3 regions of the [Micrococcus luteus] ATCC 49442 genome follow, and region 1 is predicted to be linked to each of the others. Evidence: riboswitches for the same ligand, from Rfam matches in the RefSeq annotation. Region 1 holds a riboswitch; each other region holds the start of a gene.
What was found. A riboswitch is a leader RNA that binds a small molecule or an ion and turns the genes downstream of it on or off. The one in region 1 is predicted to bind S-adenosylmethionine.

Region 1 (7,796 bases):
CGGCGGTACTTCACCAGCCGGGGTCCTGCCACGGTCAAGGACTGCGCCGACTGGTCCGGGCTCACCATGACCGAGGTCCGGCGCGGTGTGGCGCTGACCCTGGAAACCGCGCCGGCGACATTGGAGGCGGTGGTGATTGACGGCGTCGTGCACTATGTTGCGGCGGGCATGGACGCCGGTGGCCCTGGCTTCGGCACGGCCGGTGGCGCTGACAGCGCCGACGATGGCCGGGTGGACCTGGTGCAGTGCTACGACGAATACGTGATGGGCTATTCCGCCACCCGGCACTATTTCGGCGGCAATGCCCCGGCCTTCCCGCTGGGTGGCACGCCGATGCATGTGGTGCTGTTGGACGGCCGGCTGGCCGGTGCGTGGCGCCACACGTTGCTGCCGGACCGTTGCGAACTGGACATCCGCCTGTTCCCCGCCCCGCGTCAAAGCCCGCGGGGCGATGCGGTGCAGCAGGCCGTGGATCAGTACGGCGCCTTCCTGGGCATTCCAACCGTTCGGGTGAATACGGGCGCCGTCTCCTAAGGCGTGCGCCAGCACGCGGCGGCGGACGACGACGCTTTGGGGAGGGACCCGGGAACGGACGGGCGCCGTCGAACGGCATTCCTGAGCACCCATATTGCCGAAGATGACTGCTCATGGCGCCATCTGACGCGACGTTTCACACCGTGACGTGACATGCAGGTCCGGCTGGGCGGCCTCCCTCGCTGCTCCTACAGTGGCTGTCAAGAACGCAGCGAAACAGACCGTGCCACGACGGGAGGACAACCATGACCGTTCAGCATGTCATTCACTAGGGGGCCTCGGCAGCTGACAGCCCGGACGACCCGCGCCTGAATGTTGGCTGGGTCCAGACGGATTGGGACCATCCGTGGGCAGCAGCCCTGCGCGGGCAGATGGACGCTGAGCTTGGGCCCCGGTACCGGGAATTTGTCGAACAGGGACGGCCGAGGCCGCTGCCACCCCGGGCGGAGGACATCGAAACGGTGTGGATCGACGTCGTCGACGGTCAGCCCGCAGCGACAGCAGCCCTGCTGAAGAACCCGGGTTACTGGGAGGTCAAACGGGTTTTCGTGGCGCCCGCCTTCCGGCGCCGGGCACTGGCCCGTCAGGCTTTGGCGAAGGTTGAGGAGAGCGCCAGGGGCCTGGGTTTGCCGGAGCTGGTGCTGCAGACCGGGATCCTGCAGCCGGAAGCCATCGCGCTCTACTCCCGCGAAGGCCGGAGCCGCATTCCGGGCTTTGGCCCCTACGCCGGCGACCACGGCAGCGTCTGCTTCAGGAAGGCACTGGACGGGCAATGAGCACGACAACAACAGTCGCCAGGTACCGGGTCCGCCCGGCCCGTGCGAACGAAGTCGAAGACGTGGGAGGGCTGACCTTCGAACGCTTCGGGCACCGCCAGCCTGCTCCCGTCCGGGTCACCACTTGCCCGCCAGGCCACAGACGGTGAAACCGAAGTCCGCCTCCTGGCAGTCCTGCCGGGAGCGCGGGGCTCCGGAGTCTGGTGGAAGCTGTTGGAGAGGCGTCGCGCTGTCCCGCCCCGTCGGCGGCTGGCGGTCTACACCCTGGAGTTGCCCTGTCGTTCGAGAGACGCGCCCTTTGCCGGCCGCGGCTTAAGCTGGAAGGACACAATGAGAGGCGTTATACCGTGAACAGCTTGTTTTTCTGGATCATCATCCTGTCGTTTGTGATACCCATGGCGATGCGGATGTACCGGAAGTCTGTCAACAAACGGAACCAGGGCCAGGGCTTCTCCGGGGGCTACCCCGGCCAGTATCCGGGACAGCAAAACCGGCAGCCCCGCGACGGCTATACACAACAGGACTACATGAGCGGCGGCTTCCGCCAGATTATGAGCCCGCAGCCCCTGCCGCCGAGCGAGCCGCTGCCTCCCATGAATCCCGTCCCGCCCCTGGATCAGCAGTACCCGGGCCAGCAGTATCCCGGCCAGCAGTACGGGGATTCTCAGCAATACGGGCAGCCCCAGTTCGGGCAGCCCCAGCCGGGCCCGAGCGCAGAAGCGCCCACGGCGCCCGCTGCCCCCGGAACTCCCCCGCCGCCGTCGGCCCCGCAGGGCTACCGCGCCCGGAAGCTCGCCGAACTGGACCAGCAGTACAGCAACGGTGAGCTGGCCATGGAGGAATACATGAAACGCCGCTCCGACATCATGAACGGCTGATCCGGGGCACGACGCTGATGCCGGCCAGGACGCCGACTCCTGCCGGAAGCTAGACCAGCCGGATCCTAGACCAGGAACGTGCTCCGCAGCTGACTGCCCAGCTGGCCGATTTCGGTCAGGAAGCCGTCATGGCCGATGGGGGCCTCGATGACGTGGACATCCACGTCACCCGGGAGCGCATCGGCCAGTTCGCGGGACTGCGACGGGAAGTACAACCGGTCGCTGTCCACGGCTGCGACGAAGAACCTGGCGGTAGCGCGGCTGAGCGCCTCGTCCAATGAGCCGCGCCCGCGGGTGACATCGTGGCTCATCAGGGCATCGGTCAGGGCGATGTAACTGTTGGCGTCGAACCGGCTGACCAGTTTCTTGCCCTGGTGGTCCAGGTAGCTTTCCACCTGGTAGCGGCCACGCTCCCCCAGCGCCGCGGCTCGAAGCGGCGATTCCGGGAGCTGCGCCGAGCGCCCGAACCGGCCGTCGAATTCCTCCGCGGAGCGGTAGGTGATGTGGGCGATCCGCCGGGCCAGGGCCAGTCCGTCCTCGGGCAGCGGACCGCCGTAGTAGTCGCCGTCGTTGAAATTGATATCCTGGCGGATGGCCAGTGTCTGGGCCTGGGCGAAGGCGATCTGTTCAGCCGTGCTCGCGGCCCCCACGGAAATAACAGCGCAGCGCTGCACCCGTTCCGGATAACTGACTGCCCACTCCAGGGCACGGGCTCCGCCCATGGAGCCTCCCAGCACGGCGAACCAGCTATGGATGCCCAGCTGGTCAGCCAGCCGCGCCTCAGCGGCCGTTGTATCGCGCAGCGTCACCAGCGGAAACCGGGAGCCCCAGGGTTTTCCGTCCGGCGCCTCCGACGACGGCCCGGTGGACCCGTAGCAGCCGCCCAGAATATTGATCGAGACCACAAAGAATCGGTAAGTATCCACTGGTGCACCCGGTCCGGCGAGCTGTTCCCACCAACCGGGCTCGTCACTGTCGCCGCGCGTCACGTGGGTGCTGCCGGTCAGGGCATGCTCAATCAGGACAGCGTTGGAGCCGTCAGCGTTCAGCGTTCCCCACGTTTCGTACGCCAGGGTGACCTCGGGAAGGTAACCGCCGGCCTCGAGCTGCAGGGCGCCAACGGTGGCATAGCGCACTACGCCGTTTCCGGGAGCCGCTGTTCGGGAGATGGTGATCGTCATGGAAAGGACCTCTTCTACGCGCTTGCCTGCCGTCAATTGACCGGCAGGCCAGGTCCTCACCCGGGGCACCCCGCCACGAAAGAGGGTTGCCGGCCAGCAAGCCGGGGCTGTCGCTGGCACTCATGACCTTCCATGAGTGTACGAAACAGCCCCGGCCTATGGCCAAGCGTGTGACTGGTTGTGACTTTCGGGTGATTACTCCCCGGGCCCGCCCCCGGTGGCATCCTTGGCCGCCCGGAAGCCTGCTTCGAGGTCGGCGATGATGTCGTCGATGTGTTCGATGCCCACCGACAGCCGGACCAGCCCGGGCGTCACACCCGCGATGGCCTGCTGCTCGGCCGAGAGCTGGCTGTGCGTGGTGGATGCCGGGTGGATGACCAGGGACCGGACGTCCCCGATGTTGGCCACGTGCGAGTGGAGCTCCAGGGCGTCCACAAAGCGCTTGCCCGCTTCCGCCCCGCCGGCCAGGATGAACCCCACCACCGCGCCGGTACCCTTGGGGCCGTACTTGCGGCCCCGTTCGTACCAGGGGCTGGACGGCAGGCCCGCGTAGGCGACCGATTCGACGTCGTCCCTTGCCTCCAGCCACTGCGCAACGTGGACGGCGTTGGCGACGTGCCGTTCCACGCGCAGGCTGAGCGTCTCCAGCCCTTGGGCAATCAGGAAGGCGTTGAACGGGGACACTGCCGAGCCGAGGTCCCGAAGCAGCTGGACGCGCGCCTTCAGGATGTAGGACAGGTTGGCGCCGAGCGCCCCGCCGGCGCCAAGATCCTTGGCATAGACGAGTCCGTTGTACGTGGGATCGGGGGTGTTGAAGCCCGGGAACCGTGCGGGGTCCTTGCCGAAGTCAAACTTGCCGGAGTCTACGATCACGCCGGCGATTGCGGAGCCGTGCCCGCCCAGGTACTTGGTGGCCGAATGGACCACGATGTCCGCGCCCCATTCGAGGGGGCGGATCAGATAGGGCGTGGAGAGCGTGTTGTCCACGATCAGCGGCACACCGGCGTCGTGGGCGGCCTGCGACACGCCTTCGATGTCCAGCACGTCCTGGCGCGGGTTGGACACCACTTCGGCGAAGAAGAGCTTGGTGTTGGGCTGCACGGCGTCGCGCCAGTGGTCAAGATTGTCCGGGTCCGCCACAAACGTTACAGAGATGCCGAACTTCTTCAGCGTGTGCGCCAGCAGGTTGTACGTGCCGCCGTAGAGGCTCGGACTGGCCACCACATGGTCACCTGCTTCGGCAATGTTCAGGATGGCAAACGTTTCGGCGGCCTGCCCGGAACTCAGCAGCAACGCGGCGAGACCACCCTCCAGGCTGGCGATGCGCTGCTCCACCGCGTCCTGCGTGGGGTTGCCGATGCGGGTATAGATCGGCGCAAGTTCGGCAAGGGCAAACCGGTTGGCGGCGCTTTCTGCGCTGGGGAAGACGAACGACGTCGTCTGGTAGATCGGGAGGGCACGGGCACCTGTGGCACTGTCCGGCTCCTGGCCAGCGTGGATCTGGCGGGTTTCGAAAGACCATCCGTTCGACATTCAATGCTCCTTGACGTGGTGTGGCACTGCTCGGTTGCGTTCAGCATAGGAAGACTTCCCGACAGGGAACATGATTGTGACGAAGGTGGTCAAAAGGCTGTCTCCGGTGTCCCGGTGCCGGATTTTCCTCAACGGCCGCAACACAAAATCCCAGTAAGGCTACCCTTAGCTGAGAGGCTCATCACAAAGTGCCAAGATGATGGCATGCGCATGGATCACGTCTCTTACGCCTGTGAACAAGATGGCCTCGTTGCCACCACCGAACGTATTTCGTCCGCCCTCGGCGTTGAAGCCGTGAAGGGTGGAGTGCACCCCCGTTTCGGAACCCGGAACATGATCATTCCCCTCGCCGGACACAAATACCTGGAAGTTGTGGAGGTCCTGAACCACCCGGCCTCGGACAAGGCTCCCTTCGGGCAGGCAGTCCGGGCACGGTCCGAAGCCGGCGGCGGCTGGATGGGCTGGTGCGTCGAAGTGGACGATCTCGCCCCCTTCGAGGAACGCCTGGGCCGTGCGGCGGTCAACGGCAACCGCAAGTTCCCGGACGGCCGCGAGCTGATCTGGAAGCAGATCGGCATCCTTGGCCTGATCGCGGACCCGCAGGTTCCGTACATGCTCAAGTGGGAGGGCGACCCCGCCCTCCACCCGTCGAATGCTTACGAAAGCAACGTCAAGATGAGCTGCCTGACCATCGCCGGCTCTGCCGAGCGCGTTACTGAGTGGCTCGGGGAACCCGTGGAGAAGCCGCTGGAGGACGTCGCTGTTGAGTGGGTCGCTCCCAAGGGCACCCCCGGCATCCTGTCCGTAACCTTCGAAACCGCCACCGGGGCCGTCACCATCTGACGGTTCCACCCTGACCGAATCCCTACCCTCCCGGGCAGCGCCGCCCGGACAATAACTTCGGCCGCCTTCAGCGGGTGTCAACGACGCCACCCGCTGACGGCGGCCGAATCGCTTTAAGCCCGGAGCCGCTTCTCATCAGCCCAGTGCGGCCCTTGGGTCAGCCCAGGCCCACTGCCCTGCCGAACAGGCTGAAGCCAACAAACGCCACGATGTCCAGCAGTGCGTGCGCGATCACCAGCGGCATCACCCGCTTGGTCCGTGTGTACAGCCAGGCGAACACCACCCCCATCACCACGTTGCCGATGAACGGCCCGAAGCCCTGGTACAGGTGATAGGTGCCCCGGAGCAGGGAGCTCGTGACAATGGCCAGGGGCACGCTCCAGCCGAACTTGCCGAAGCGGTCCAGGAGGTAGCCCACCACAATGACCTCCTCCACCACGGCATGCCGCAGGGCGGAGAGAATCAGGACCGGAATGGTCCACCAGTGGGCATCCAGTGCGCTGGGAATGATGGCGGTGGTGATCCCGAGTGCCCGGCCGGCGGCGTAAAGGCCGAGGGAGGGAATCCCGATCAGTGCTGCGAGGCCCAGGCCCTGCAGCAGGTCCCGGCCCGGCCTGGTGAAGTTGAACCCGAGTTTCTGGAAGGCCGAACCGCCGTGTTTGTCCGCACCAGTTCCGGGCTGCCGCTGGTCCGTGAGGAAATAGATGACCAGCAGCACGGGCACCAGGGCAAAGACAATGTCCAGCAACTGGTAAGTGAGGTCGAAATACTCGCGGGAGCTCCGCGACTGGTTCAGCGTTGAGGTTCCCTCCGCCAGTGGCGCCCGCGACATCTTGTCGAGCAGTTGAACAACGGAGTACACGGCGGACTGCCCAAGGGACAGTCCCAGGACAATCCAGACTTCGATCCGCAGCCGACGGCGGGAGGGAACCAACATGGTTCCATCTTGCCTGTTGCGGCTGGTTCTTTGCTGATTACTGAATGCCCGGCCCGCCGGGCACACCAAGGTGAGAGAGCGTTCGCCAAAAACCCACATCAAGTGAGAGAGCGTCCGGAGTTGGACACTTATGCTTGGGGCTTATGAGCGCGCCAGGGAAAATCATCATGATCCGGCACGGCCAGTCAACGGCCAACGTCGATACCTCCATCTACAACAGGGTCCCGGACTACCGGATACCGCTGACGCCGCTCGGGCTTGAGCAGGCCACCGCTGCTGGCGAGCAGATCCGGCGGGAGCTGGACGGCCGGCAGGTCTGCGTCTATGTGTCCCCGTATCTGCGGGCCTACCAGACGCTGGAGGCCCTCAACCTTGGCAGCCTCACCGAGCGCGTCATCGAAGAGCCGCGCCTCCGTGAGCAGGACTGGGCCAACTTCCAGATCAGCGGGGAGATCGAGGACCAGAAGGAACTTCGCAACGCGTACGGCCATTTCTTCTACCGGTTTCGGGAGGGCGAGTCCGGCTCAGACGTCTACGACCGGATTTCATCGTTTATGGAAACGCTCTACCGGCATTGGTCCAAACCGGACTACGCTCCGAACACGCTGCTGGTGACCCACGGCCTGACCATGCGGCTGTTCTGCATGCGCTGGTTCCACTGGTCGGTGGAGTACTTCGAATCGCTCAACAACCCGAACAACGCCGAGGTCCGGACCCTGGTGCGCACCGAACTGGACAAGTATGAACTGGATATTCCGTTCACCCAATGGGTGGCGCGGCGGGTGGACGAAACCGTCCTGGACGCGCCGCCGGTGATGTACTGACACCGTCTAGTGCGGCGCCACAATCACTTCGGTGCCTTTCGCCTCGAACGCGGCCTTGTCCTCGGCAGAGATGCCGGAGTCGGTAATAAGCCGGGTGAAGGCGTAGCCGTCCATCGTCGCAAAGGCCCGGACACCCACCTTGGAGGAGTCTGCCAGCACGTAGGAGACCCTTGCCCGGCTGGCCAGCAGGGCATTCACCGAGGCTTCGCCCTCGCCGGTGTTGGTGGGTCCCACCTCGGGGTCGATGCCGTTGACACCGATGAAGGCGATGTCCAGGACCACCTTCTGCA
Region 2 (7,796 bases), 1.5 Mb from region 1:
TCGTAGTCCCTCGTCCTGCCTGCGCTGCTGATCCGTACCACCAATGCGCCGCCGAATGGTTTGCGGCCCACAACCTCCACATCGGCGTCGAGATCGATTTCCTCGGCGGCGAGATACCGGAGCAGGTCCGGGTTCTCATCGCTGATCCTGGTGATCCGGCCCGTGTGCCCGGTGTCCAGTTCGCCCAGCAGGTGCGCCTCGGGCATCAGGACTGCCCCGTCCGCGGTCGGAATCGGATCCCCGTGGGGGTCGCGCTTCGGGTTTCCCAGTTTCGCCGCCATGCGCTCAATGAAGGTGTCCGACACCGCATGCTCAAGATGCTCGGCTTCATCATGGACTTCATCCCAGCTGTAGCCGAGTTCCTGGACGAGGTAGGTCTCAATGAGGCGGTGGCGGCGGACCATGGACAACGCCAGCCTGATGCCTGAAGCCGTGAGAGTGATGGCGCTGTAGGGTTTGTGGTCCACCAGGCCCTGGTCTTTGAGCTTGCGGACCATTTCCGAGACCGAGGAGTTTGCCACGCCGAGGCGCTGGGCCAGCTGCGAGGACGTGATGGGTTTGTCCTGCCACTCCGTGAAGCCGTAGATGACCTTGACGTAGTCCTCGATGGAGGAAGAGGGTGCGCTGGTCTTCACGGTTCCAAGCCTACCCGTTGGCCTGCAGCACTCACGCTTTGCGTGTCCGCCACGTCAGGGTCAGGTACGGCAAGGCGATAAGGTCCTGGGCGTTATGCCCCAGGTGCTCGTGCAGGTACCAGTCGAGGTTGGCCAGCACCTTGTTCCGGGTGGCCTCGCCTGCCCGCAGATAGTAGCTGCGTGACTTGGTCAGCTCAACGATGTCCGCCGTGCTGAGGCTGTCCTCCCAACGGGTCATGTGGCTTTCGAGGCCGTCGAACTCCAGGCCCACCACCGGCCGGAAGTCCGGCTTGTAGACGTCTCCTGCATGCATGATGCGCGACAACCTGTGCACCCACGGCACTGACGTATCCAGCTGGTTCCAGATCAGTCCCAAGGTTCCGCCCGGCCTGAGGATACGTGCAAGTTCCGTGCTGGCCGGCAGCGGATCGCACCAGTGCCAGGCCTGGGCCACGCTGACGACGTCGAACGCTGAGTCAGGCAGGCCGGTCACCTCTGCGGTTCCCGGAGTTGCCGCGATCTCCGGATAATGCGCGCGGAGCTGTTCGAGCATATCGGCGGAGGGATCCACGGCTGCAACGCTCAGGCCCCGCTCCAGCAGGAGGGCGGCGAACTTACCGGTTCCCGCTCCCACATCAACGGCATCACGCGCGCCTGCCGGGACCAGCCAGTCCGCCGAATCGGCAGGGTAGCCGGGACGGACGCGCTGGTAGTGTTCGCCGCCGTCCTGGAAGCTCTGTCCGAGCTCCAGGCGGCGTCCGTGGTCAAGCCTGGGGCCACCCCGTGCCACGTGCGGCCTCCTTCAACTGATTACCATGGGTTTCCTTCGAATTTACCGCATGGCGGGGCAGCATCAGTCAGGGGCCGGAGCACTCACCCCGGGAACAACTCAGTCGGCAAACGCTCAGTCGTCCAGGCAAGGGGCCGCGCCGGCGGTGCCGGGCGTGTTGGGAGCCCAGTGGGGGTATACACGGGTGTCGTTGGCCGGAACCCAGCGGCCCGAATCCACCACATAGTCCCAGCCCAGGCCCGTGCGGCGGAGCTGTTCCAGGCCGGCGAGGAGCCGCTGGGCATCCTCCAGCCGGGAGCCCACACCGAAGCTGGCGCGCAGCGAACCGGATGGCAGGCCGAGGCGCTTCAGCAGCGGGTGCGCGCAGAAGCGGCCGTCCCGCAGGCCCACGCCGTGCTCGGCCGACAGATACGCGGCAACCAGTCCGGCGTCGTAACCGGCCACCGAGAAGTTCACCACGCCGATGGTGCCGGTGCCGGGGTCGGTGTCCGAGAAGATCTGGTGGACCGTCACACCGTCGATCTTTTGCAGCCCGTCCACCAGGTAGGACCGGATGCCCGCCTCATGGGCGTGCCAGCGGTCCTGGTCCAGCGACGCGATGACCTGCGTGGCGCGGGCCAGCGTGGCCGCACCCAGGACGTTGGGGGAGCCGCCCTCGTGGCGGGCCGGGCCGGTGGCCCAGCTGACGCCGTCGAGCCTTGCCTCACGGACGGCGCCGCCGCCTGCCAGGTGCGGGGTGCCGGCGTCGAGCCAGTCGGTGCGGCCCACCAGGACGCCCGCACCGAACGGCGCGTAGAGCTTGTGGCCGGAGAAGGCCAGGTAATCGACGTCGTCTGCGGTGATGTTGATGCGCCGGTGCGGTGCGAGCTGCGCCGCATCCACCACGATGCGCGCACCGTACTCATGCGCCAGGGCGGCGAGGGTGCGGACGGGCAGGATTTCGCCGGTGACGTTGGAGGCTCCCGTGACAGCGAGCAGGCTGACCTGGCCCTGCTGCAGTTCGGTACGGAGCGCCTCGACGGTTCCCGCGATGGTGGGTGCCGCTACAACGCTGCGGTGCGGTACTCCCTGCCATGGCAGGAGGTTGGCGTGGTGCTCGATATCGAGGTAGAGGACGTCGCCGGCGGGGCGTCCCTCCGTGTGCGGCAGACACCCGGCGAGCAGGTTCAGCGAATCTGTGGTGTTCCGGGTGAAGATGACAGAATCGTCGGCGCGGCCGCCCACAAAATCCCGGACGATGTTGCGGGCGTTTTCATACACCGACGTGCTGATCTGCGATGCGTAGCCGGCCCCGCGGTGAACGCTGGCGTAGAACGGCAGGATCTCGTTGAGGTAGGCCGAGACCACCGAAAGGGCGGGGGCAGATGCACCGTAGTCCAGGTTGGCGTAGCGGACGTGGCCGCCCTGGATCAGCGGGGCCTGGATTTCGGCGCCGGTGACGGCGGAAAGGGGGCGTCCCGCAATGGCGGCCAGCTCGCTGGAAATGGCTGCGCTTGTGGTGTTCTGGATGGCGGGGGAGACGGTGGCAGTTGTCACGGAGACCTCACTTGAAAAGGACTCCCGATACCGGGAATCCGCGCTTGCCGGGTCCGTTCCGGACCGGCCTGGTCGTCACCCGGGGCACCCCGCCGCGAATGGAGGGTTGCCGGCCAGCAAACCGGGGTTTAGCGCTGGCACTCGTGACCTGTTAAAGAGCGTAGGACATCGCCGCCGCCGTCGAAAAGCCCAGCCCAATGTTAAGTACTTTGTTACGCGCATTCCGGAATTGGCGGATTAGCCGAAGATGCAAACGGCGGGCACCCCCAAAAGGAGGTACCCGCCGTCGATAATTCGGAATTACTTACCTACAACAGATCGTCCAGGCCGGGGTTAAGCCGTTTGAGGACCTCGGAGTGCAGGATCGAGTTAGTGGCAAGCGCGTTGCCGCCGAACGGACCGTCCTGCCCCTCCAGCGAGGTGAAGCGGCCGCCGGCCTCCACCACAATGGGCACCAGGGCAGCCATGTCGTACAGGTTCAGCTCCGGCTCGCAGGCGATGTCCACGGAGCCCTCCGCCACCATGCAGTAGGACCAGAAATCGCCGTAAGCCCGGGTGCGCCAGACGTCCTCGGTCAGGCCGAGGAATTCGTCCAGGTTGCCGCGTTCCTTCCAGCCGCCCAGGCTCGAGTAGGACAGCGAGGCGTCGGCAAGGTTGGACACGTTCGAGACGCGGAGACGGGTCGCAGCGGCGAGGGACCTGCCCATATACGCGCCCGCACCCTTTGCCGCCCACCAGCGCTTGCCCAGCGCCGGTGCACTGACCACGCCTACAACCGGTTCGCCCTCGTCCACGAGGGCGATCAGGGTAGCCCACACGGGGACGCCCCGGACAAAGTTCTTGGTGCCGTCGATCGGATCAATGATCCACCGGCGTGATCCGTGTCCGGAGCTGCCGAATTCCTCACCGAGCACGGCATCCCGGGGACGGGAACGGGACAGTTGGCCGCGAATGGCCTCCTCGGCCGACTTGTCCGCATCAGTGACCGGCGTCAGGTCCGGCTTGGTTTCGATGTGCAGGTCCAGCGCCTTGAAGCGGCTCATGGTCTGGTCATCCACGGAATCAGCCAGCACATGGGCCAGGCGGAGGTCATCGTTGTAGCTCGAAGCGGATTGGATCATGGTTCCAAACTACCGTCTAACGGCGGCGTGGTTGGGGAGGTCAGCTTCCTGGCGCTAGCTGATGCTACCCAGTTCCTTGGTTTCCTGGCCTTCCAGCCGCGGGTCCGAGCCCAGCAGCCGCCGCAGGGACATAAGACGGGCCGGTCCGGTGGGACCGGCCTTCCCCTCGGCCACCCACGAGTCCAGCCCGCAGTTGACGGCGGCGGCGTTGTGTTTGCAGCCCCGCTCGCAGGCATCCGTGCCCGGTTCCAGGTCCGGGAAGGACCGCAGGATCCGGTCCGGGTCCACGTGCGCCAAGCCGAACGAACGGATGCCTGGGGTGTCGATGATCCAGCTGCCCGCAGGCGCGCCCGTCAGTTTCAGGGCAAGGGCCGACGACGATGTGTGGCGGCCGCGGCCGGTCACCGCGTTCACGCCGCCGGTCGCCCGTTCGGCGCCGGTGAGTGCGTTGACCATGGTGGACTTGCCCACGCCGGAATGGCCCAGCATGACCGACACCTTGCCCTCGAGGTACGCGCGGAGCTGCGAAACTGCATCACTGTTCAGGCGGGCCGAGAGGCCGTCATCGGAGCGGGCATCAATGCCCGAGGCCGCGGAGTCCGACGTGCGGCTGATGATTACCGGGAAGTCCAGGTGCTCATAGTTGGACAACAGTTCCGCGGGATCCTTGACATCCGCTTTGGTGACGAGCAGCAGCGGCTCGATGCCGGCGTCGTAGGCTGCCACCAGGGCGCGGTCGATAAACCCGGTGCGCGGCTCCGGGTTCGCTGCGGCCACCACCACAACCAGCTGATCGGCGTTGGCCACCACCGCACGCTCGATCGGATCCGTGTCATCGGCGCTGCGCCGCAGCAACGTGCGGCGGTCCTGGATCCGGACCAGCCGGGCCAGGGTGTCGGGCTCGCCGGAGACGTCCCCCACCAGGGACACGAAGTCGCCGGCCACCACGGGGGACCGGCGCAGTTCACGGGCCCGCGCTGCGATGATGATCCGCTCATCGCCCGAGTCCTCGCCCACGACGGCGGTGTAGCGGCCCCGGTCCACGGTAATGATGCGGCCCGTGACGGCGTCGTCGTGGCTGGGGCGGTCTTTGGTGCGGGGCCTTGAACCCTTTTTGCTGGGCCGGATCCGGACGTCGGATTCGTCCCAGGAATCAGTGCTGCGGGCCACCGCTGGAACCTTCCGCTCCGTCACCGGACGCGTTGCCCTGCGCCAGCATGTCGGCCCACATCTGCGGGAACTCCGGCATGGTTTTGGCGGTGGTGGCGATGTCCTGCACTTCGATGCCCGGCACGGCCAGGCCCAGGATGGCTCCGGCTGTGGCCATCCGGTGGTCCGCGTACGTGTGTACGACGCCGGCACGCAGCGTGGCCGGGCGGATCACCAGTCCATCGCTGGTTTCCTCGGCGTCGCCGCCGAGCCGGTTGATTTCGGTGACCAAGGCTGCCAGACGGTCCGTCTCGTGGCCGCGCAGATGGGCGATGCCGGTCAGCCGGGATGGTCCGCTGGCCAAGGCACAAAGGGCCGCCAGCGTGGGCGCGAGCTCGCTGGTCTCGTGAAAATCAGCGCCCTTGATCTCAGGGCCGCCTGTCACAGTCAGGACGCCGTCAGTCAGGCTGACGGTCGCGCCCATGTCCGCCAGGATGCTGCGCCAGAGATCCCCGACCTGGGTAGTTCCTGTGGGCCAGTTCGGGATCCTCACAGTACCCCGTGTGGCCAAAGCCGCGGCCAGGAACGGACCCGCGTTGGAGAGGTCCTGTTCTATCCGCTGGTCAAAGGCACGGATGGGTCCGGGGGACACCACCCAGTGGTTCGGGACGGAATCGTCCACCGACACACCCACGCCGCGCAGGACCGCCACCGTCATGTTGATGTGGTCCAGGCTGGGCACCGTATCACCCGCGTGCTCCAGGTGCAGCCCTTCGGTGAACCGCGCACCCACCAGCAGGAGGGCAGAAACGAACTGGGATGACGCGCTGGCGTCAATCACCAGGTGGCCGCCCCGGACTTCCCCGGTGCCCTCAACGGTGAACGGCAGTGCGGAGGGGGTGCCGCCGTCGCCCGCTGTCACGTGCACGCCGAGCCCCTGAAGCGCCTCAATGATGGGGCCCATGGGACGCTTGCGCGCGTGCGGGTCGCCGTCGAAAACGCCCGCACCCTTCCGCAGCGCCGCAAGCGGCGGCACGAAACGCATCACTGTTCCAGCCAGGCCGCAGTCAATGTGCGTCCGTGACGACGGCGCCGCCTGGCTCAGGGGCGTCACCTCAAGGTCCGGCCCGAACGCCCCGTCACCCGGCACCTCGGTAATGGTGGCGCCCAAGTTGCGGAGCGCGTCAATCATCAGGGCGGAGTCGCGGGAATGCAGCGGCGCCCGCAGCCGCGAAGGTCCGTCGGCCAGCGCGGCCAGCACCAGGAACCTGTTGGTCAGCGACTTCGAACCAGGCACCGTGACAGTGGCGTTGATCGGACGGCCAGCAAACGGGGCAGGCCAGTTCGGAACTGTTTCAGTGGAAGGTTGCGGATCAGCTGCGGGCAGGGTGGAACCGGTCATGCGTCCTTACGCCCCCGTTGCGTGCACGGCGCGGCGGACGGCCTTGTCGGCCTCGTGAATCTTCTTGCCGGTGGTCTTCCGGGCCACCGCAGCAGTTTTCCGCGCGTCGGCAGCGATGTGCTCGGCGCGCCAGGCGAGGCCCGGCTTACCGGCGGTGTCCACGGACGCAAGCAGGGCGCCGCCGCTCAGCGAAACGTTCTTGAGGAGCTGGTTGCGGCGCGCGTCGCGGCCTTCCTTGGTGCTGATGTCCGCGCTGCGCCATTCCACAAAGGTGTTCAGCAGCGAAATGACAGTCAGCAGCGTGGCGGAGAGGCGGCTGAACTTGCCCAGGCCGAACAGAAGGCCGGCACCCACCTGCGTGCCGCCGATCACCCGCGCCAGCATCTTCTCGTCCGCCTGGAACGGTAGCGATGCAGCGGCCTTCTGCAGCAGCGGTGAGAGCTGCGTGGCGGTGTCGTCTGCGTTCTTGAGCTTATCCAATCCTGCGATGACGAAACTGGAAGCCAGCATGGGCCGGGCGAGGGTGCGGACAAAGGACATGAATTTCCTCCTGGGTGGACGAACCGCGTCGGGTGCGGCGGAGTCCGTTCTAGTCTTGCACTTTTGGGGAATATTTGCCTGCCGCTCAGGGTTATCGATTTCAGGTCCCCGGGACGGCCGTAGCCGTAGCTTGCTGGATTTTGCCTGGCACGTGCTGACCTGATTCGTGTTGGTCTTGATGAGAGTGGAGTCGCGCTTGAGGTTGTTGAAGGACGGGCAGGAAAGAACCGGGCCCTTGGTAATGCAGGCTCTGGAAACCGATCCTCCGGAGTATGGAACGCCGCGTGCCAAAGCCGTCACAGTAGACTTGGGCGCAATGAGTACCGTGGATCCGGCCCTTGAGGCCATGTATGAGGCCTCGCGACGCGGCGCCAAAACCAGTGACGTGCAGCCCGACGCCCCGGTCCCCGCGCCCGACGCGGCAGCGACCGAATCTGCGGCGGGCGAATCCGGTTCAACCGAGCAGGCCGTTGATATCGCCACTGAGTCAGCCGAAGAACGGCGCATCCGGTTTGAACGGGACGCCATGCAGTACGTGGACCAGCTCTACTCCGCCGCCATGCGCATGGCACGGAACCCGGCTGACGCGGAGGACCTGGTGCAGGAGGCGTACACCAAGGCAT
Region 3 (7,796 bases), 850 kb from region 1:
CTGGCAGTAGCACCCTACGGAGTCGAGCCTTTTTGCGGAGTGGTCAGTTCCGCTTACCCAAGGCTTTTTCCTTGCTATCAGCCTGTGCCGTGGGGGCGCCCGCTGACCAGGGTTGCTGCGGCTTCATCGATCCAGGTCTCTCGGCCGCTCGGGATGGTCACTTACCACTACACCCCATGTGAATCAAACAATCCAAATCCGGACTTGTAGTGTGTAATGTTCGTTCACATGCCATCCCGCCCCCTCGTGCCGGTCAAAAATTCGGCATGAGGAACTTTTGCAAAGCGGCGTAGGCTTGGGGCATGGGCCACACCAACGATCCTGCAGTCATAGAGCGCCTTATGCGAACCAAGGGGCGGTGGGCCATCGTCGGCCTGACCACCAACGAGTGGCGCGCCGCCTACGACACGTCCCTTTTTATCCGCGACAGGCTCGGGATGGAGATCATTCCCGTGAACCTGCCGGGCGACCCGGTGCACGGCGAAACCGGGTACCGCACCCTCGCGGATATCCCCGCCGAAAAGCAGCCCGTCGACGTCGTGGACTGCTTCGTTAATTCTCAGAAGGTCGGCGCTGTGGTTGACCAGGCCATTGCGGCCGGCGCCAAAGCCATCTGGATGCAGCTGGGCGTCATCGACGAGGCAGCAGCTGAGCGTGCGAAGGCCGCAGGACTGGATGTTGTGATGAACGTCTGCCCGGCGCAGCAGGCGTGGAAATACAACCTCTGACGGGGCGGATCCGCCCGGCCGGTAATCAGCGCTGCATCAGTCCCGGGTAGTGGCGTTCGGTGACATCCGGGTGGGCGCGCATCCTGCCCTTGAGCATGTTCAGGCCGAATGAGGCGAGCATCGGGTTGGTCGGATCGTCGGAGAGGCCGCGGGCCTGGGCCTTCAGCTCAGGCGGCAGCGGCACGGGATCGATCACGGCATCCAGGCGCGGGGACCAGAAGAACGGCACTGAATAGCGGTCCACGCCGGGCGGCGGAGCCTTGACCCGGTGGATGGTGGCCATCAGGTAGCCTTCGGTGGCTACCTCCAGCATCTCGCCGAGATTCACCACCAGCGCCCCCGGAATGGGTTCCACGGTGGCCCACTCGGTGGTTCCGTGCGGCAGCACTTCCAGCCCGCCCACCTCGTCCTGGAGCAGGAGGGTGACAAAACCGTAGTCCGCGTGTGAGCCCACACCCTGGTCGCCGGCAGCTTCCACCACGCCGCCAACGTAGTGCACCAGCTTGCCCATCCAGGCCGGCTCGTCGCCAAAGGGTTCGTCGAAGTGGTCCTCGGGCAGGCCGAGGGCCACGGCGATGCCGCGCAGGAGTTCCATGGCGACCTCGGACATCAGCTCGGCCCAGGCCATGGCCGCTGGCTCAAGCTCCGGCATTGCCTCGTCCGGCCAGAGGTTATGGCCCTGCAGGAGCCAATAAGGTTGATCCGCCGGATAGTCCACGACCGGCTCGCGTTCCGGCGAAAAGTCGATCTGCTCGCGGGCATCGGCCCTGCCCTGCGTGACTTCCGTGCCCATCCGCGTGTAGCCGCGGAAATGCGGCGACAGCCGGTTATCGAGCTTCATCCGCTCCTCAAGGGGCAGGTCGAAGAAGCGCTTGATGAGGGCCAGGAGCTCTTCGGCCTGGCCGGGAGCGGCGCCGTACCCAGTGATCTGGAAGAAGCCCACGTTATGGGCTGCGTCCCGCAGCTGGTCGATGAATTCCGGGCTGAAGGAACCGTACGGCTGGCGTGCGGTGCTCATGTCCAGAACGGGGATCGTGGCCTGGTCGGGTGACATCTTCGCAGACTAGCACCGGCTGGCTCTCTGTGGGGATCCTCACGTTGAGTAAGGTGTCTTCGCCTTACGGCTTGTGACGTTTTGGTTTTTTCAAAGGTGCCGCCCTGTGCCAGATTCGTTGCTGTAACCATCTCGAGCGGCTGAGAGACCTGGCTCTGTGACGCCGCAGCAACCCCCCTCCTTTTGTGGGCGGTGCTACTGCCAGGACCGATGGAGAACCTCAATGTTCCCGGTCTTGGGCGGCGAAAGCTGAGCCCTGATTCCGGGCTGCGGGTTTCCTCGGGTTAGCCCGGAGGAATTTATGAACGTACAGACTGGCAGCCGCGCGGCGGCCCAAGGACGTGGTGGCCTGTGATTGAGATCCAGAACGTCAGCACCTCATTCGGCTCGCCAAACGGCCGGTTCACGGCCGTTGATGATGTCAGCCTGCACATCCGGCGGGGCACCATCCAAGGCATCATCGGGTTCTCCGGAGCGGGGAAATCCACCCTGCTTCGCAACATTAATCTGCTTGAGCGCCCCACATCGGGCCGCGTCCTGGTGGACGGCGTGGACCTGTTGACTCTGTCCGATGCAGAGCTTCGCACGAAGCGGCACGACATCGGCATGATCTTCCAGCATTTCAACCTGCTCAACAACCTCACTGCGCAGGAGAACGTGGAGCTCTCGCTGAAGTTCGCCGGCGTCGGGAAAGCCGAGCGCCGCCGTCGTGCTGCCGAAACCCTGGCGATCGTGGACCTCAGCGATAAAGCGGGAACCTACCCGGCGAAACTGTCAGGCGGCCAGAAGCAGCGCGTGGCCATTGCCCGCGCCCTTGCCACCGAACCCAAGGTGCTGCTTTGCGATGAGCCGACGTCGGCCGTTGACCCGCGTACAACGGCCTCGGTCCTGCAGTACCTGGCCGACGTCAATGCAGAATTCGGCATCACGATCGTGGTGGTCACCCACGAGATGAACGTCATTAAAGCCATTGCCGACAATGTGGCCGTGATGGAAGGAGGCAAGGTAGTGGAGCAGTTCGACCTCAGCGAGCTGCAGCGCCCCGGCTTCCACCCGGCGACCCAGAGCGGCCGTTACCTGATCTCCGACGAGATCCAGCTTGACCGCTCCGCCCACGCCAAAGCCGTTTCGGAAGGCCTGCTCAATGTTTGACCGCATCCTGGAAGTCCTGCCCGAAATCGGCGTTGCCATGGGGCAGACGCTCACCATGCTGCTGGTGGCCATCCCCCTGGCGGTGCTTCTCGGCACACCCCTGGGCGTCCTGCTCTACACCATCGGCCCTAACGGGCTGAAGCACCGGCCCAGGCTGCACCGCACCCTGGACGGGCTCGTGAACCTGATCCGGTCTTTTCCGTTCCTGATCCTGCTTATTGCGATCATCCCCGTCACCAGGTTCATTGTGGGCACCACCATCGGCACGGCGGCCGTCATTGTCCCGCTGACCATCAACGCGATTCCCTATTTCGCCCGCTTTGTGGAACAGAACCTCAGCCAGCTCGGCAGCGGCGTGGTGGAAGCGGCCCGGTCCATGGGGGCCAGCCGGTCCCAGATCGTCCGCGACGTCCTGATCGTCGAGGCGAAGCCCGGTCTGGTCAGTTCCATCACCATCATGACCGTCAGCTTCATCTCCTACTCGGCGATGGCCGGCCTGGTGGGCGGCGGCGGAATCGGCGACTTTGCCATCCGCTATGGCTACTACCGCTATGAAACTCCGCTGATGATTACCGCCATAGTGCTGATGATCCTCCTGGTCACCATCGTCCAGCTGGGCGGATCGTACATCGCACGGCGCCTGGATAAGCGGCTCTGACCCTGCGCAGCACCCGCACGCACCCACTCCTGCCGAAAGACCTGCCATGACTTCAACACCCAGTAGCCGCTTTGACGGACCCCGCCCCCGTCTGCTGATCAGCGCGTTTGTGATGAACACGTCCAGCCACATCATGGGCGGCCAGTGGCGGCGCCCCGAGGCGCAGCAACACCGCTTTAACGAGCTTCCGCTCTGGATCGACCTGGCCCGCCAGCTCGAAGACGCCAAGTTTGATGCGATCTTCTTCGCCGACGTCGTGGGCCTTTACGGCGATTACGACGGCGGGTGGGCGTCACTGCTGAAAAAGGGCCTGCAGGTGCCGTCCAACGATCCGCTGATCCTGCTGTCCGCGCTCGCCGTGGGAACGAAGGACATCGGACTGGCCGCGACGTCGTCGGTCATCCAGAGCCACCCCTTCCAGTTCGCGCGGCAGATGTCCACTCTCGACCACCTCAGCGGCGGGCGGGTGGCCTGGAACATCGTCACCAGCGTGCTGGAGAACGCGCACCGGAACTTCAATGCCACTGAGCTGACCAAGCATGATGAACGCTACGACTGGGCAGACGAATACGTCGAAGCCGCCTACAAACTGTGGGAGGGTTCGTGGGAGGACGACGCCCTTCTCCTGGATAAGGAAAACGGCGTCCACGCCGACCCCGCAAAGGTCAGCAAGATCTACCACCGCGGGCCGCGGTATTCCATCGACGGGCCGCACCTCTCAGCGCCGTCACGGCAGCGCACCCCTGTGCTGTTCCAGGCAGGCAGTTCGGGCCGGGGACAGCAGTTCTGCGCCGCCAATGCGGAGGCCACATTTACCCTGGCGCCGAACACGGACGTGGCCGCGAAATACACCGCGGCCGTGCGCGAACAGGCCGTGGCCGCCGGCCGCCGGCCGGACGATGTGAAGTTCCTCCAGGGCATGCACTTCGTGGTGGGCGGCACCGAAGCCGAGGCCAACCGCAAAGCCGACGAGCTGGAGGAAAGCCTGGACATCGAGGCCCTGCTGGCCCACGTGGGCGGCGGGTTCGGCGTCGACCTCGGCGGCCTGCCGCTGGACACCCCGCTAGGTGACCTGGAAACCGAGGGCAGCCAGGGTCACCTGACCGCCATCCGGGCCTCCGTCCGCGGCGGCAACCCCACACTCCGGGACATTGCCCTCTACCGCAGCCGGGCCAACCGCGTGGTGGGGACGCCGGAGCAGATTGCCGACCGCCTCGAAGAGTGGCAGGACGCCGGAATCGACGGGATCAACATCATCAACCAGACCATCCCTGGCTCGTACACCGATTTCATCGAGGGTGTCCTGCCCGAACTGCGGCGCCGCGGCCTGGCGCAGTCCGGCTACTCGCCAGGAACCCTGCGCGAGAAGCTCTTCAGCGCCGGACCGCGCCTCAATGACAGGCACCCGGCGGCAGCCTTCCGGGGAGCCTTCACGGAATTCTCCGCAGCCGCCGAAAACAAACCCGCCACCATCAGCGTTTAGCCCCACTCGCAAGAAGGACCAAGAACAATGCAGCGTAGAAGTTTCCTCAAGTATGCCCTCGCGGGCGCCGGCGCAGTCTCAGTTTCGGCCCTGACCGGTTGCGGCCTCGTCAATCCGGGCGGTACCGGCTCGGCCAGTGGCGGCAAGACCATCAAGATCATCGTCACGGAGTCGGCCCCGTACCAGGAACCGACCAAGATTGCCCAGAAGCTCCTTGAGGCCAAAGGGTGGACCTTGGAGCCCACGTACGTCACGGATATTATCCAGCCCAACCTGGCCGTGGCCAACGGCGAATTTGATGCCAACTTCTTCCAGCACAACGCCTACCTGAAGCAGTTCAACCAGGACAAGAGCCTGGACAACGTGGGTCTCTTCTACGTTTACAGCGCCCCGGGCGGCATCTGGTCCGACAAGTACAAGTCTCTGGATGAGCTTCCGGACGGCGCCCGCATCGGTATTCCCGTGGACCCGGCCAACAACGGCCGTGCCCTTTTTATGCTGCGCGATGCCGGTCTGCTGGAGCTCTCGGAGGCGACGGTGATCCACACTTCCCAGGAGAACATCACCGCCAACCCGAAAAAGCTGCAGTTCGTCGAGGTGGATCAGCAGTCCCTCGCCAAGACTCTGCCCGATGTGGATGCAGGATTCCTGGTGGCCCGGATGGCGGCCGACGCCAAGCACACCAAGGACGACGCCCTGGCCTTCGAATCGGATGCGGACCAGATTCCGTTCCGGATCGTGGTGGCCGGCCGGAAGGACTTTGCCGGTTCGGAGAAAGCAAACGCCCTCAAGGAAGCTTTCCAGTCGCCCGAGGTCAAGGCTTGGTTCGCCAGCTACCAGAACGGGATCCTGCCCACTCCGTGGGACCAGGATCCGGCCGCTGATATCACCAAGCTCTAGCCCGGCCACCAGGACCTGCATAACGATGGGGGAGACGTCATGACCTACGCACCGGAGACCACAGCGCCCGCGGCGGCAACATCGCCCGAAGCCGGATACCAGCAGCTTGCCAAACGGTTCAGGCCGGTGTTTGCCCGTATCGCCGAAGGCGCGGTGGCCCGGGAGCAGGACAGGGTCCTGCCGTTCGAACAGGTCCGCTGGCTGAACGAGGCCGGCTTTGGACGGTTGCGTGTGCCCGTCGAACACGGCGGTGACGGCATCGGGTTCGAACCGTTCTTCCGGCTGCTCATCGAGCTTGCGGAGGCGGATTCGTCCGTGGCGCACCTATACCGCTCACACTTCGCATTCGTGGAGACGGTTGGCCTGGAGCCTGCGGACTTCCAAAACCGCTGGTATCCCCGGGTAGTGGCCGGCGAGATCTTCGGAAACGCCGCAACGGAACGGTCCGGAAACGTTCTGGGCGCCACGGGCACCACCCTGACCCGGGACGGGGAGGGCTGGTTGCTGAACGGCAGGAAGTTCTACACCACCGGCACCATCTTCGCCGAATGGATCGCTGTAACCGCCGGCACCGAGGGCGTCGAGGGCCGGCAGTATGCCGTGGTCAGCACCACTCAGCCCGGCGTGGAAATCCTCGATGACTGGGACGGCTTCGGCCAGCAACTGACGGGGACCGGCACCACCATCTTCCGCGACGCCGTCGTGCCCTCTGAGAATGTCATTCAGCGGTCTGTGTCCACGACGCACGAGCCGGCATTCTTCCAGCTGGTCCTGCTCGCCGTCCTTGCGGGGATTGGCAGGGCCGCGCTGGCGGATGCCCGCGTGCTGGTCCGCGACCGGAAGCGAACCTTCAACACCGGATCCGGTGAGCTGTTCCGCCATGATCCGCTGGTCCTGCAGCTGGTGGGGCACCTTTCTGCCAAGGCCTTCGCCGCCGAGTCCGTTGTGCTGGCAGCCGCCCGGGAGCTCGACGCCGCCGCCGATCCGGCGCTGGACCTCTCCGCGGTGCAGCGGTATGTCAGGGGCGAAGTCGCCGTGGAGAAGGCCCAACTGGTTGTTCCCGAACTGGTGCAGGCGGCCGCCCAGCAGCTTTTCGATATCACCGGAGCTTCGTCCACGTCCAAGTCAAAATCGCTGGATCGGCACTGGCGGAATGCCCGGACAGTTTCCACGCACAACCCGGCAGTGTTCAAAGCCAGGATTGTTGGGGACTACGAAGTCAATGGCACAACCCCGGAAGGACTGCACAGCATCGGGGATGTGCCCGCAGCGGGTTAGCGATGTGCACTCGGCCGGATAGGCTCGTGCCATGGATGCTGCTGCTCTCCGGGAGATCTGCCTGAGCTTTCCCGGTGCCTTCGAGGATTTCCCCTTTGGCCCCGAGACGTCCGTGTTCAAGGTCCGCGCCGCCGTTTCCGGGGGAGCCCGGCATGAAGCGAAAATGTTTGCTGCCTCCGCGCTGGATGCCCGCGAGCTGTCCGTGAGCTTGAAATGCGAGCCTGCCCTGGCCGAGAACCTGCGTGCAGCGCACCCCGAAATCACCGGGGCGTGGCACATGAATAAGACTCACTGGAACGGGGTACGGCTGGACGGCGCCCTCCCGGACGCCATGGTCCGGGACATGGTGGAGGACTCCTACGACCTGGTGGTGGCCACGTTGAGCCGCAAGCAGCAGGAACAGCTCGGCTGGGCACGGCTGTCCGGAACCCCTTCAGCGTCCGCTCTCCCGGGAGTACGGCCGTGAAGGGCAAGCGCCTGGTGGGCGGCAGGCTCGACTATCCGGGGGTGGGCGCCACCGAGAATGGCCGGCCGCCCGAAGGG

Region 2: it holds a riboswitch for S-adenosylmethionine, as region 1 does, so the genes downstream of both, GUV69_RS01060 (aminotransferase class V-fold PLP-dependent enzyme) here and metX (homoserine O-acetyltransferase MetX) in region 1, are expected to answer to the same signal.
Region 3: it holds a riboswitch for S-adenosylmethionine, as region 1 does, so the genes downstream of both, GUV69_RS11805 (methionine ABC transporter ATP-binding protein) here and metX (homoserine O-acetyltransferase MetX) in region 1, are expected to answer to the same signal.

Annotation. Positions count from the first base shown of each region.
Region 1 is NZ_JAAAXP010000001.1:1,757,564-1,765,359, forward strand. Features, by position in the region: gene GUV69_RS07950 (winged helix DNA-binding domain-containing protein) at 1-534, shown strand, start outside; gene GUV69_RS07955 (GNAT family N-acetyltransferase) at 906-1,310, shown strand; gene GUV69_RS07960 (hypothetical protein) at 1,658-2,188, shown strand; gene metX (homoserine O-acetyltransferase MetX) at 2,254-3,369, opposite strand; SAM riboswitch class IV at 3,383-3,497, opposite strand; gene GUV69_RS07970 (bifunctional o-acetylhomoserine/o-acetylserine sulfhydrylase) at 3,565-4,902, opposite strand; gene GUV69_RS07975 (VOC family protein) at 5,107-5,745, shown strand; gene GUV69_RS07980 (CPBP family intramembrane glutamic endopeptidase) at 5,903-6,682, opposite strand; gene GUV69_RS07985 (histidine phosphatase family protein) at 6,826-7,506, shown strand; gene GUV69_RS07990 (DeoR/GlpR family DNA-binding transcription regulator) at 7,513-7,796, opposite strand, start outside.
Region 2 is NZ_JAAAXP010000001.1:227,670-235,465, forward strand. Features, by position in the region: gene GUV69_RS01050 (metal-dependent transcriptional regulator) at 1-635, opposite strand, end outside; gene GUV69_RS01055 (class I SAM-dependent methyltransferase) at 667-1,425, opposite strand; gene GUV69_RS01060 (aminotransferase class V-fold PLP-dependent enzyme) at 1,540-2,961, opposite strand; SAM riboswitch class IV at 2,997-3,110, opposite strand; gene hisN (histidinol-phosphatase) at 3,270-4,082, opposite strand; gene rsgA (ribosome small subunit-dependent GTPase A) at 4,137-5,252, opposite strand; gene aroA (3-phosphoshikimate 1-carboxyvinyltransferase) at 5,236-6,633, opposite strand; gene GUV69_RS01080 (DoxX family protein) at 6,640-7,173, opposite strand; gene GUV69_RS01085 (sigma-70 family RNA polymerase sigma factor) at 7,415-7,796, shown strand, end outside.
Region 3 is NZ_JAAAXP010000001.1:2,606,069-2,613,864, reverse strand. Features, by position in the region: gene GUV69_RS11815 (CoA-binding protein) at 303-728, shown strand; gene GUV69_RS11810 (isopenicillin N synthase family dioxygenase) at 754-1,782, opposite strand; SAM riboswitch class I at 1,907-1,999, shown strand; gene GUV69_RS11805 (methionine ABC transporter ATP-binding protein) at 2,134-2,934, shown strand; gene GUV69_RS11800 (methionine ABC transporter permease) at 2,927-3,592, shown strand; gene GUV69_RS11795 (LLM class flavin-dependent oxidoreductase) at 3,639-5,075, shown strand; gene GUV69_RS11790 (MetQ/NlpA family ABC transporter substrate-binding protein) at 5,103-5,975, shown strand; gene GUV69_RS11785 (acyl-CoA dehydrogenase family protein) at 6,015-7,253, shown strand; gene GUV69_RS11780 (MmcQ/YjbR family DNA-binding protein) at 7,285-7,719, shown strand; gene GUV69_RS11775 (DUF1990 domain-containing protein) at 7,716-7,796, shown strand, end outside.